Regions from separate parts of the Rothia sp. HSID18067 genome, predicted to be linked through region 1. Evidence: predicted binding sites of a transcription regulator. Region 1 holds the regulator's gene; each other region holds the start of a gene.
What was found. Region 1 encodes LexA, which represses DNA repair genes until DNA is damaged. Its sites were predicted from a motif close to TCGAACANNTGTTCGA; they were not measured.
Positions count from the first base shown of each region.

Region 1 (4,235 bases):
GGCCGCAATAATTACCTGTGCCTGCATAAGCTAGAAGGCGGGTACCCTGAAGAGGAGCCTGAGGCTCTCTTCGAAGCCCCTGGATCTTCTGGGGCGTCGTCTCGCCTGAGCGAGGAGGTGCAGCGTCTGCGTGCCTGGGCGGGACGCACCGAGACTGGTGATCGTGATGAAGTGCGCCCCGGTGTCTCAGATAGGGCCTGGGCGCAGGTGTCTGTGAGTGCCTCAGAATGCTTGGGACGGCGCTGCCCAATGGTTGAGGAGTGCTTCAGCGAAATGGCGCGTACCCGCGCCAACGAATCGGATATTGTTATCACCAACCACGCGCTGCTGGCCATTAATTCGTTTGAAGGGCTGGGCGTGCTGCCTGAGCATGACATTGTCATTATTGATGAGGCGCATGAGCTTGCCGACCGGGTGACTGGCGCAGTCACCGGATCCCTGTCGGCGGCGATGGTGCGCCGCGCCGCTCAGGGTATTCGTAAGAACTCAAAGGCTAGCCCGGCCGCTTTGGAGGACGCGGCTTCATCCCTTGAAGAAGCGTTTCTGGGGGTTCCGGAAGGTTTGCTGAAGGGCCTTGACGGGCGCCTACTCACTGCTGTGTCGGCTGTGAATGACGCCGCCCGAGGTGCACTGTCGGACTCTAAAACGGATTCGAAAGAGGTGGACGCTGGCCTGCAAATGGCACGTTCGCGTGTTTCTGAGGTGCATGAGGAAAGCGGGCGTATCCTTGAAGCTTTCGAGAACCGGGAGGTTCTGTGGGTTTCTCGCCCCCGGGTGTTTGAGAACGGCCGTTACCATGATGCGAATGATACGGACCCGGCAACTTTGCATATTGCGCCTTTGAGTATTGGTTCTCGTCTGCGGGAGGGCTTGTTTGAGGATCGCACGGTGATTCTTACGAGTGCCACACTTGCGGTGGGCGAGTCGTTTGACGCTGCTGCCGGTGCGCTTGGGCTGATGGGTACGGGTGCTCCGCGCTGGGAGGGGATTGATGTTGGATCTCCTTTCGACTACCCCAAACAGGGGGTCATGTATGTTGCTGCGGATCTGCCTAAACCCGGTTTTGGGGTGAGCACCCCGCAGCTTCAGCGGCTTCTCGAATTGTGTGAAGCAGCTAATGGCGGCGCGTTGGGTTTGTTTTCGTCGAAGAGAGGGGCCGAGCAGGCCGCAGAGTATGTGCGTCAGCACAGCGACTTGACGGTGCTTCTGCAGGGGGAGTCGTCCCTGCGGGCGCTTGTTGACGAGTTCACTGAGGATATGGATGCGTGCCTGTTCGGCACGATGAGCCTATGGCAGGGTGTTGACGTTCCCGGAGATTCGTGCCGGTTGGTGGTGATGGACCGGATCCCGTTCCCACGGCCGAACGACCCGTTGGTGCAGGCCCGTACTGAGGCTGTTCAGGCAAACCGAGGTAATGGTTTTATGGCGGTTTCGGCGTATCATGCTGCGATTCGTATGGCGCAGGGGGCAGGGCGATTGATACGTTCCGTGCACGATCGCGGGGTAGTAGCAATCCTTGACTCTAGGCTGGCGACTCAGCGATACGGTGGGTACCTGATGCGGGCGATGCCTAACCTTTGGACCACCCAGGATAAGAATGTTGTTTTGGGTGCTTTAGAACGGCTCTATCAGAGTATTGACTAAAAGCAATAAGATACGCGGGCTTAATGCACGTTGTATTCCGGTACTGGTGCCGAGACATAAACGTAGCGAAGCGTCCATAGATGTAATGTGAGAAAGGTAGGGTACCGTTCGACGGTACCCTACCTGGTGCATTGTGCGCTTATGGCTGCCTATAGTAACTAGTTAGTCTATCGGGGCAACTCGGATACGGTTCCCATCTAGATCACTTGCTACGAAAGTCATCCCAAATACATCACGATGGGGCTCTTCCAATATGACAACCCCTTGTTCCACCCAGGCTTGGTACTGCGTGAGGATTTCTGCATCGGAACCCTTGAGATTTATACATACCTCAGAGGTACGTATTGAAGTTTCATGAAGAGCATTGCTTGCTCCGGTCCACAACGCTAGCGAGACTCCCGGTGCTAAATCCATGGTGACATAGCGTGGTGAGGTAAAACTGACTTCAAGATTTAGAAGGCTCGTATAGAAGGACGCTGAGGCCTTGATATCCGATACATAGACAATAAAAACGATCTCACGGTCAATCATTGTGCTGTTATTCCTTTCTGGACATGAGACGGCTGAATACGCAGGAACGGAACCTCTAGCGTTGTGTCTTTTGAGAAAAAACGCGCGCAGGTCAGAAGGTCCCCGTTAGATGCTTCGCAGAACAGAAACTACTTTACCCATCACCGTGGCGCGGTCGCCGAGTATGGGCTCATATTGGGAATTTCGGGGGAGTAGCCAGGTATGACCATCTACTTGGCGGAATACTTTGACGGTCGCTTCGTCGTCAAGAAGAGCCGCAACAATGTCTCCATTATCGGCGGTGTGCTGTTCGCGAACCACCACCCAATCGCCGTCACAGATGGCGGCGTCGATCATCGAATCTCCTTTGACGCGCAGCATAAAGAGCTTGCCGCTGCCAACCAGCTGTTTGGGGAGGGAAAGCACATCCTCAACGGATTGCTCTGCTGTGATGGGCCCGCCCGCCGCTATGCGACCTACCAGAGGGATAGGCACCATATCCTCGTCGCTGACTTCAAAGGTAGGCAGCTCCGGAACTTTGGGCGCTTGGGTATTGGCACGTTGTTCGGAGTTTCCTGAGGCGTCCAGTACCTCAATTGCTCGCGGCAGCTTAGGGTCACGGCGAATATAACCCATTTTCTCAAGTCGCCCCAGCTGGTGCGTCACCGACGAGAGGGATGCAAGACCCACCATGTCGCCGATTTGGCGCATTGATGGGGGATACCCTTTCTGCTCAATCTCGGTGCGAATAGCGTCCAAAATCTTCTGTTGGCGCGGAGTTAGGGCCGGGCGTGGGGTCTCGGGTGCCATGGGTGCCTTCTTTCCTAGACTGCGGCGCCTGCTGAAGCGACTGATACGTGCGGCGTAGCGCCAATGGAACGATCGTTGCTCCTATTTTAGAACAAACTTCCTCAGAAACCAAACATTTATTCTAGATTTCCGGCGAATCTTCGAAGAAATTTTTAGTACACATCTACTAGAATTTGGAATAGAGATTCGATATACTCGGTTCTATCTAAGGAACACATCTTCGAAAGCAGAGGTTTGCTCATGATTGCTCATACATCCGGTGCATGTGTGCAGAGTCTTGCTAATAGCCCGCGTCCGAAGAAACGGGATGATTCGTTACTCGTCCCATCACCACATCAACACCTTTATGACAACCAGCCAGTGAAAGGACTCGTTATGGATACCCAGGTAAGCCCCGCTATTCCTTCCGGTCTAACGGTTATTCACCCCGCCCGACGTAAATCATCGGCGGCCGTGCGACGGCTGGCTCGGGAACGCCAACAGGCTGAACGGGCACGTTCCACGCACCGCGGCGGTTCGGCTGAGAACCCGGCTCAACAGATCTCAGTGACTCAACCACCGCGTAACACTCGAGTACCTCAGCAGCAGTCTAGCGGGCGCATCTTTTCGCCCATTAAATATATTCACAGTCGTTTGGGCCGCAGGGGTATGCTCCTGCTGGGGCTGCCGTTGCTCACACTTGCGGCCCTCATTGTGCTTGGTGCCATTACCCTATTAGCGCCCCAGGGCGCACAGGCTGGAACATCACAGCAGACTACGGCAGTTACTAAGGTGGTTACTGTCAAAGCAGAGCAAACCCTATGGGATATTGCTCATGAGGCGGACCCTGAGACAGACCCTCGGGACACGATTGTGCGCATCATTAAACTGAATGATTTACAGAACACCAAGCTTCAGGCTGGTCAACGGCTGGAGGTTCCTGCACGGTAAATAGTGGCTATGCGAAACATATTTTGTGGGTCGGGTGTGCAATAGCACCGTCTCAAAAGACCCTGTACCCTAGAAGTTGTGGGTTCAGTGCCTATGGTACAAAGCGATGAATCGGAGGAATGATGGCGCAGGAACAACCGGTCGTTGCGATCTTGGGGGAGCCTGGCACGTTCGGGGAACTAGCACAGGCTCTTGGACGCGCAGGGGCGCAGGTTCTTGTCACTAAAACCTCTAATGAATTGTTGGACGCTGATGGCATGATTATTCCCGGCCATACAAGCTCTCTTGAGACTTATCGCACGGTGCAGTCTTTCGATGCTGAACGTGTGGTGGGGCGTCGT
Region 1 covers NZ_RBMF01000002.1:28,990-33,224, reverse strand. Annotated here, with positions in the region: gene D8M23_RS05225 (ATP-dependent DNA helicase) at 1-1,644, shown strand, start outside; gene D8M23_RS05220 (VOC family protein) at 1,807-2,175, opposite strand; gene lexA (transcriptional repressor LexA) at 2,281-2,964, opposite strand; gene D8M23_RS05210 (LysM peptidoglycan-binding domain-containing protein) at 3,340-3,894, shown strand; gene D8M23_RS05205 (imidazole glycerol phosphate synthase) at 4,017-4,235, shown strand, end outside.

Region 2 (4,235 bases), on a different contig from region 1:
GCGCCGTTGAGTTTATTGGCCAGTGAGGTGTACAGAATGTCGTTCACCAGAGTGGATTTCCCCGACCCAGACACCCCAGTGACGGCGGTAAAAACGCCCAACGGGAAAACCACATCCACATTCTTGAGGTTATTTTCGCGCGCACCGAACACTTTCACACGTCGTTTCTTATCCACCGGCCGGCGTGTTGTAGGTACCTCAATCTCACGGCGGCCCGCCATATAGTCACCCGTGATCGAGCGCTTATTCTTGAGGAGCTCATCGTATGTGCCTGAGTGCACCACCTGTCCCCCGTGCTCACCTGCGCCGGGGCCAACGTCCACTATCCAGTCTGCCTCACGCATGGTATCTTCATCGTGCTCCACCACAATCAGGGTATTGCCCATATCCCGAAGCTTCGTCAGGGTGTCAATCAGGCGCCGGTTATCCCGCTGGTGCAGGCCGATGGACGGCTCATCCAACACGTAGAGCACACCAACCAGTCCGGAACCGATCTGGGTGGCTAAACGGATGCGTTGCGCCTCGCCGCCGGAGAGCGTGCCAGCGGCGCGTGAAAGGGTCAGGTAATCAAGGCCCACGTCCAGCAGGAATTGCAGGCGCGCGTCGATCTCTTTAAGCACCTGCTCGGCGATTTTCATTTCACGCTCGCTAAGGGTCACTCCGCGCATGAACTCTAGGGCTGTGCGCAGGGGCAGTTCGGTTACTTCCGCAATGGATTTCTGCCCGACTTTTACCCCTAGGATAGTGGGATTCAGACGCGCTCCGCGGCAGCTGGGGCACGCCACCTGACGCATGTACTGTTCGTAGCGGTCACGCGCGAAGTCTGACTCAGTCTCTGCATGTTTGCGTTTAATGTAGGCTTTGACCCCTTCAAATCCGCTGGTGTAGCGGCGTTCGCGCCCGAATCGGTTACGGTATGAGACTTCGACTTTAAAATCTTTTCCGCTCAGGATTGCTTTCTGCACTTTGGCGGATAGCTTATTCCATGGGGTGTTAAGGTCAAACCCAAGTTCTTCACCCAGACCGGCGAGCAGACGTAACCAGTACTCGGTGGTTGCTTTGCCCTGTGACCAGGGCGCAATAGCGCCTTCGCCGAGGCTCAGCTCGGGGTTGGGAATCAGCAGCTCTTCGTCCACTTCGAGACGGGAGCCGATACCGTCGCACGCTTGGCAGGCACCGAACGGGGAGTTAAACGAGAAGGCGCGCGGCTCAATTGTGTCGATTTGCAGGGGGTGGTTATTGGGGCAAGCTAGGTTTTCGCTGAAACTGCGGGTACGCTTGGGGCTGTCTTCCGCCTCATCTACAAAATCGATAAGTAAACGCCCGTCGGCAAGCCGTAGTGCGGTTTCCACCGAGTCGGTCAGGCGCTGGTTAATGCCGTCTTTAATGACGATGCGGTCAACGACCACCTCGATCGTGTGTTTGTACTGTTTAGCCAGTTTCGGGGGATCGGAAAGCTGCACTGTTTGCCCGTCTACTCGGGCGCGTGAGTACCCTTGGGTTAGCAGGTCTTTGAAAAGATCGACGAACTCCCCTTTGCGTGCAGATACGACGGGGGCAAGCACCTGCACGCGGGTACGCTCAGGGTACCCCATGAGGGTATCAACGATCTGTTGCGGGGTTTGTTTAGTTATTTCTTCACCGCATTCTGGGCAGTGAGCATGCCCTACACGCGCCCACAGCAGACGCATATAGTCGTAGATTTCGGTGATGGTTCCTACAGTAGAACGCGGGTTTTTTGAGGTAGATTTCTGGTCGATAGACACAGCGGGTGAGAGCCCTTCGATGAAGTCTACATCCGGTTTGTCCACCTGCCCTAGGAACATGCGGGCGTATGAAGAGAGCGACTCGACGTATCGGCGTTGTCCCTCTGCGAAAATCGTGTCGAAGGCCAGCGAGGATTTTCCGGACCCTGATAGCCCGGTAAAGACGACCATCGCATCGCGTGGAATGGTAAGGTCTACATTTTTAAGGTTGTTCTCGCGTGCTCCCTGCACACGAATACTGCTTAGATCGTTAGCGCGCGGTGCAGCAGGCACGCTGGTGCCGGGGCGAGGGGACATCGGCTATCCTTCCGTTACTATCGAAATAATATTCTATCAGCCTTTGTCCTGGTCACGGGGTATTTCGATACGGGCGGAAGAGCCTGTGAGAAACTCATACGTTCGTAGGTATGTACAGTGATGCGTGGTTCTGCCCCAAGCTCAAGAGCCCTCAGTACCTTACACGTACCTCCCCTACACTTAAAAGTATGAGTACTTATCCCGAATCCACACTGCTGTTTGAGAATCCTGAATTCACGGTCCGCGCATTGAGCGTTTCTGAGATGGACAATAGCGTCTACCTGCTGACGATGCGCCACTCCGGTGAACAACTGCTCATAGACCCCGCAGATGACTCCGAAGCTCTCTATGCGTTTACCCTAGACGCACTACTGCACGACTGTCCTCATCTTGAGCTGACTGATGCGCAGGATCATCGCGTGCGCGTCATAGAGTCTGAGGCCGATTTTGAGGCGGTGCGGCAACGTGCGATTGGCGTAACGAGCATTGTAGTAACCCACGGGCATTGGGACCATATTCGAGCGATTAACGGTCTTGAGAAGTTCACTGGAGCCATCACCTCAGCTGGCGCGGAGGACATTGAAGCGATTCACGAGCTGGAAGGCTTTAAGGTGGAAGAGTCGCTAATGGGTGGTGAGACATTCGATTTTTACGGCAGTGATACTGTGGTTCGGACTATCTCAGTTCCTGGGCACACCCCTGGGTCGATCGTGTATGTTCTTGAAAGCGTGTGGGAAGATGGTTCACCCGCCACGCTCTTATTTACCGGAGACGCACTTTTTCCAGGTGGTGTTGGCAAGACGGATTCTCGGCAGCAGTTTGGCGAGCTTTTCGCAAACGTCCTGGAGAAACTTTTTGGCGCTTTTGATGACGACACGATTGTGCTTCCTGGTCATGGACGTTCCACGACTCTTGGGGAGGAACGCCCCCATCTGGAGGAATGGGGCGAACGGGGCTGGTAGGAAGTCGGCAGATAATCTGTTGCGTAGTGCGCGATTAGAGTCTAATGCCTAAGTTCTTCTCTATCATGCATCATTGCGCTCCTACCGAACACAAAAAGAAACGACCACGCTACCTTAGCGTGGTCGTTTCTCGATGCGTAGAACACATCTATCACTCAGCTCAAACACAAGCAATCCAAAGATCTATTCAAAACCTACGATTACCTGATGACATAAGTGTATATGAATTTTGGGCGCTTTTTTTGGGGTGTTTTGCCCCGATTGGCAGGCTCATGGCCCATAGACAGAGTTTGTAACCGTTTCGTTATATTCACCCTGTCCATAACAAGGTTTTTTAAGTACCAATTTGATTATTGGCGATTTTTTAGTGACCTAAATCATGTAAATTTTTTGGCGTGTATTCGCCTTGTTCGACGGCCTATTGTGATTCCTTCAAGATTTGGAACCGCCTCTTTCCAGGTCACCATCCCCCGGAAACGCCCGGTATATCGCGGTTTTTGAACCAGCAGTCTAAATTGTCAGTATTTTTATCAAGCTAAGCACAACCTTTAAAAATTCCGATCCAACAACCTGAAAATCAGCAAATTTAAGGTGCCGCACGGTTACAATTGGTCTGTTTTTAGGGGTCTACCAGAGCATCTGAATCTGCGCCCCAAATCCCCTAGTCAATACATGCTCAGCCAATCAATACACATTCTCTTTTGACACCCATTTATTCCCCCGCAGACAGCTATTTTTTCCCGTGGGGAACATTTCAAAAAACCTCATCTGAAAACTACACGTATGTAGTTTTATAAACTGAGCCCCGCATCTGGGGTCATATTCTGACCCAGATGCGGGGCTCACCAGCACGTACGCTGCTGCTACTGCCTCTTAGGAGAGACCAACCATCGTACCGTTTTCATCGAATCCAATGCGCTCAGCTGCGGGGCTCTTGCTCAACCCAGGCATGGTGCGCATCGTACCGCAAATTGCGTACACGTAACCGGCACCAGCTGCCAAACGAACCTCACGCACCGGCAAAGTCCAACCGGTGGGTGCGCCCTTCAGAGAAGCATCTGAAGAGATAGACAGGTGGGTCTTGGCAATCACCACGGGCAGGTTACCGTAGCCCAAATCAGCGAAACGCTTAAGCTGCTTAGCGGCGGCGGGAGCAATCGAAATACCGTCAGCACCGTACACCTTGGTAGCGACCTTCTCCAGCTTCGTT
Region 2 covers NZ_RBMF01000001.1:568,781-573,015, reverse strand. Annotated here, with positions in the region: gene uvrA (excinuclease ABC subunit UvrA) at 1-2,063, opposite strand, end outside; gene D8M23_RS02560 (MBL fold metallo-hydrolase) at 2,252-3,025, shown strand; gene D8M23_RS02555 (formate--tetrahydrofolate ligase) at 3,899-4,235, opposite strand, start outside.
Region 2: a site for LexA is predicted at 2,084-2,099, ahead of uvrA (excinuclease ABC subunit UvrA). Genes of this name have one in related genera too.

Region 3 (4,235 bases), on a different contig from region 1:
TGCAGCTGTACCCCAAAGACATGAACATTTACGGCGACTGGGGCAACACGCTCTCACTCGCACGCCGCGCACACGCCCACGGGTTCGACGTTGACATTATCGACTACAACCCCGGCGACGAATTCCCCCAAGACGTCGATATTATTATTGGCGGCGGCGGCCAGGACTCCGGGCAGACCGTCATCCAAGAAGACCTGCACGCCAACTCCGAACACCTGAAACAGCTCGCCGAAGACGGCACCCCCATGCTCGTCATCTGCGGCCTATACCAGCTGTTCGGCAAAGAATTCCGCACCCGCGAAGGGGAAGTGCTCAAAGGCATCGGGATCTTCGACGCCCACACTGTAGGCGGCGACGAACGACTGATCGGCAACATTGTTGAAGAGTCCAAAGACTTCGGAACCATCATCGGGTTTGAGAACCACTCCGGGCTCACCTACCTGGGCTCAGGGTGCACCCCGCTTGCTGCCACCGTCACCAAAGGCGAAGGGAACAACAAGGCAGAAACCCATGAAGGCGCGCGCGTGCACAACGTGATCGGCACCTACCTGCACGGCTCACTACTGCCCAAAAACCCCAAAATCTCTGACTACCTGATCGAGCAGGCCGCCAAACGTAAATACGGCGAATTCACCCCCGCCACAATCGACGACACACTCGTGAACAAGGCACGCGCATCAGCGATGAAACGCCCCCGCTAAAACTACTGCCAGCGCACATCAGCCGGTATAGTTGAAAAGTATTGACGCGCGGCCACCCACGTGCGCCCGCACAGAACATTAACGTAAGGGAGAAACGAATGTCGGGTCACTCCAAATGGGCCACCACCAAACACAAGAAAGCCGCGATTGACGCCAAGCGCGCGAAGGCATTCGCCAAATTCATTAAGGCAATCGAAGTAGCCGCCCGCATGGGCGGGGCAGACATTGCGGGCAACCCCGCACTCGACCTTGCCGTGTCGAAAGCAAAAAAGAACTCGGTGCCCAACGACAATATTGACCGCGCCATTAAACGCGGTGCTGGGCTGACCGGCGAAACCATCGACTACACCGAAATCATGTACGAGGCACGCGGCCCGCAAGGCACCGCACTGTACATCGAGTGCCTGACCGATAACCGCAACCGTGCCGCATCAGACGTGCGCCTGGCCGTGACCCGCAACGGCGGCACCATGGCAGACCAGGGCTCCGTGGCGTTCCTCTTCGAGCGTAAAGGCGTGGCCGAAGTAGCGAAAACCGACGGGCTCACCGAAGATGACGTGCTCATGGCCGTGCTTGATGCAGGTGCTGAAGAAGTACTGGACGAAGGCGACGTGTTCACCGTCGTATCCGCCGCAACCGACCTGCCCGAAATCCGCAAAGCACTGGATGAAGCGGAACTGGAGTACAACAACGACGACCCCGTATTCCGCCCCACCATGCAGGTAGACCTCGATCTTGACGGCGCCAAAAAGTTCCTCAAACTCGCGGATGCGGTCGAAGAACTCGACGACGTCCAGAACGTCTACTCCAACGCAAACGTTTCCGCAGAGGTTATCGCCCAGCTAGAAGCCGAATAAGCACAAAACGCACGAGTGCCCGGACACACCCCGCACACGCGGGCAGTGAGCCGGGCACCGTACTCTATCTGGGCGCACCCCCACCGGAGTCGGAGGGGACAGCCAACGACAGCATAAGGAGAAACCGGATGAGCGAAAACCACCCGCTCGCCCCCGAGCCGCGCGTACCCGGTGCCACACGCATTATGGGCATCGACCCGGGCCTGACCCGCTGCGGCATCTCCATGCTCGATATGACCGCCGACCGCAAAGCCTACTTCGTGAACGTCGGTATCGCCGGAACCCAGGCGGCTGAGGCACTGGATCAGCGTATTCTGCGCATATTCAACGCCACCCAACAGTGGATTAAAGTGTATAAGCCAGATGCGCTCGCTATTGAGCGAATCTTCGCCCAAGAACAGGTCAATACTGTGATCGGTACCGCGCACGCCTCCGGGGCGGTGATTTCGGCGGCCGCAATGCTTGGTGTGCCCGTGCATTTTCACACCCCCTCCGAGGTGAAGGCGGCGGTCACCGGCTCCGGGCGGGCCGATAAAAGCTCCGTGGGGCGGATGGTAACCCGCATCCTGGGCCTTGAAAAAATGCCGAAACCGGCGGATGCTGCCGATGCGCTCGCTATTGCCATCTGCCACGGGTGGCGCGGCGGCGGCATCGGTTCGGGTATTAATATGGCGGCGCACACCCAGACTCACCAGGGGTCCCGGCCTGTGCAGGCTGCCCGGGGTGCGGCGCTCACTCCAGCGCAGCGGGCGTGGAAAGAGGCGGAGGCGAAGGCCCGCAGGTAGGCGACCCAACACATTTTTCGATACTATTTTCGAATATAATGTGCGCGATTTTCCCGTTATTCTCAAGTATTTTTCGCGGGCGGGTCATCATGTGGTTGATTTCAGAAGATATATTCTAATATACTGGAGGTGCGCGCCCTGCTCACAGCAACGGTACCTAGTGCGCCCTATGAGAGGAAACTATGATTGCGTCACTCACCGGCAGAGTAAGCCATGTAGGTCTCGACAGCGTCATCCTCGACGTCAACGGGTTTGGGATGCTTGTGCACGCCACCGCCCGTACGCTCGCTGGCCTGCACCTGGGGGAGACTGCCACGGTGCTCACCAGCATGATTGTGCGCGAAGAATCTATGACGCTCTACGGTTTCGCTGAACCCGCCGAACGTGAAGTGTTCGATATGATGCTCTCCGTCTCAGGAATTGGCCCGCGTATTGCATTGGCTGTGCTGAGCGTGCACACCGCCAGCGAGGTAGAGCGCGCCGTGGCCACGGGGGATGATAAAGCATTTACCAAGGTTCCCGGTATTGGCCCCAAGGGTGCGCGGCGTATTGTGCTTGAGCTGGCGGGCAAACTAATTCTTAGCGAAAGCCAGGGAGAAGAAGCAGCCGCCCCCCAGGGCGGGCTGGTATGGAAGCCGCAGGTTCTCGATGCTCTCACCTCTCTGGGCTGGACTGAAAAAGACGCTAATGCCGCGATTGACGCCTATGTGACCCACAACCCGGGTGCCGAGAATGAGGCGGTAGGCGCAGCACTTCGCGGGGTGCTTGCCTCCTTAGGGGCGCAAAATACTGTTGGGCGGCGCTAACACACGGCGGAACACACCCTACCACGGGGAGCACACCGCACCCGGTGGTGCGTACGGTAGTATCGGATAGAGCCGCCGCATCCCGCTCAGGCACGAGAGCTACAGCATCTACAGAGGATAAGAACACGTGACAGATAACCCCTATGAGCCTACGCCGTCGGGCGGTTACGCACCCGGTCAGGTGCCCGGGCAGCAGCGGCTAGTTGCCATGGAAGAAGAACCCGAAGAAAAAATGATTGAGGCGGCCCTGCGCCCCAAATCGCTTGGTGACTTCGTGGGGCAAAAAAGGGTGCGGCAGCAGCTTTCCCTAGTGCTGGAAGCCTCGAAAATGCGGGGCCGCAGTGCTGATCATGTGCTTCTTTCCGGCCCTCCCGGGCTTGGCAAAACCACGCTCGCCATGATTATTGCCGCTGAGATGGATGCCCCTTTGCGCATCACCTCCGGCCCAGCTATTCAGCACTCCGGCGATTTAGCGGCAATCCTCTCGTCGCTAACCCCCGGCGAGGTGCTTTTCCTAGATGAAATACACCGCATGAGCCGCCCCGCCGAAGAAATGCTGTACATGGCGATGGAAGATTTTCGCGTGGATATTGTGGTTGGTAAGGGAGCGGGAGCCACCTCCATCCCCCTTGAACTACCGCAGTTTACCCTGGTGGGTGCCACAACCCGTGCCGGGCTGCTCCCCGGGCCGCTACGTGACCGTTTCGGGTTCACCGGGCACCTGGAGTTCTACTCCGTGCCGGAGCTTGAGCTGGTGCTACGCCGCAGTGCCGGTCTGATGGATATGAGTATCACCAGTGAGGGGTTCGCAGAGATCGCGGGCCGTTCACGCGGCACACCGCGTATCGCTAACCGGCTGCTCCGCCGTGTACGCGACTGGGCCCTTGTGAATGATGTGCCCAATATTAACGCCCACAACGCGGCAACCGCCCTTGACATGTATGAAGTGGATGAGCGCGGGCTGGACCGCCTGGACCGCGCCGTTCTTGAATCGCTCATCCACAAGTTCGGTGGGGGACCGGTGGGGCTATCCACCCTAGCTATCGCCGTTGGTGAAGAAACCGAGACCGTGGAGACAGTAGCCGA
Region 3 covers NZ_RBMF01000001.1:616,247-620,481, forward strand. Annotated here, with positions in the region: gene D8M23_RS02745 (type 1 glutamine amidotransferase) at 1-701, shown strand, start outside; gene D8M23_RS02750 (YebC/PmpR family DNA-binding transcriptional regulator) at 800-1,558, shown strand; gene ruvC (crossover junction endodeoxyribonuclease RuvC) at 1,687-2,343, shown strand; gene ruvA (Holliday junction branch migration protein RuvA) at 2,526-3,149, shown strand; gene ruvB (Holliday junction branch migration DNA helicase RuvB) at 3,358-4,235, shown strand, end outside.
Region 3: a site for LexA is predicted at 2,446-2,461, ahead of ruvA (Holliday junction branch migration protein RuvA). Genes of this name have one in related genera too.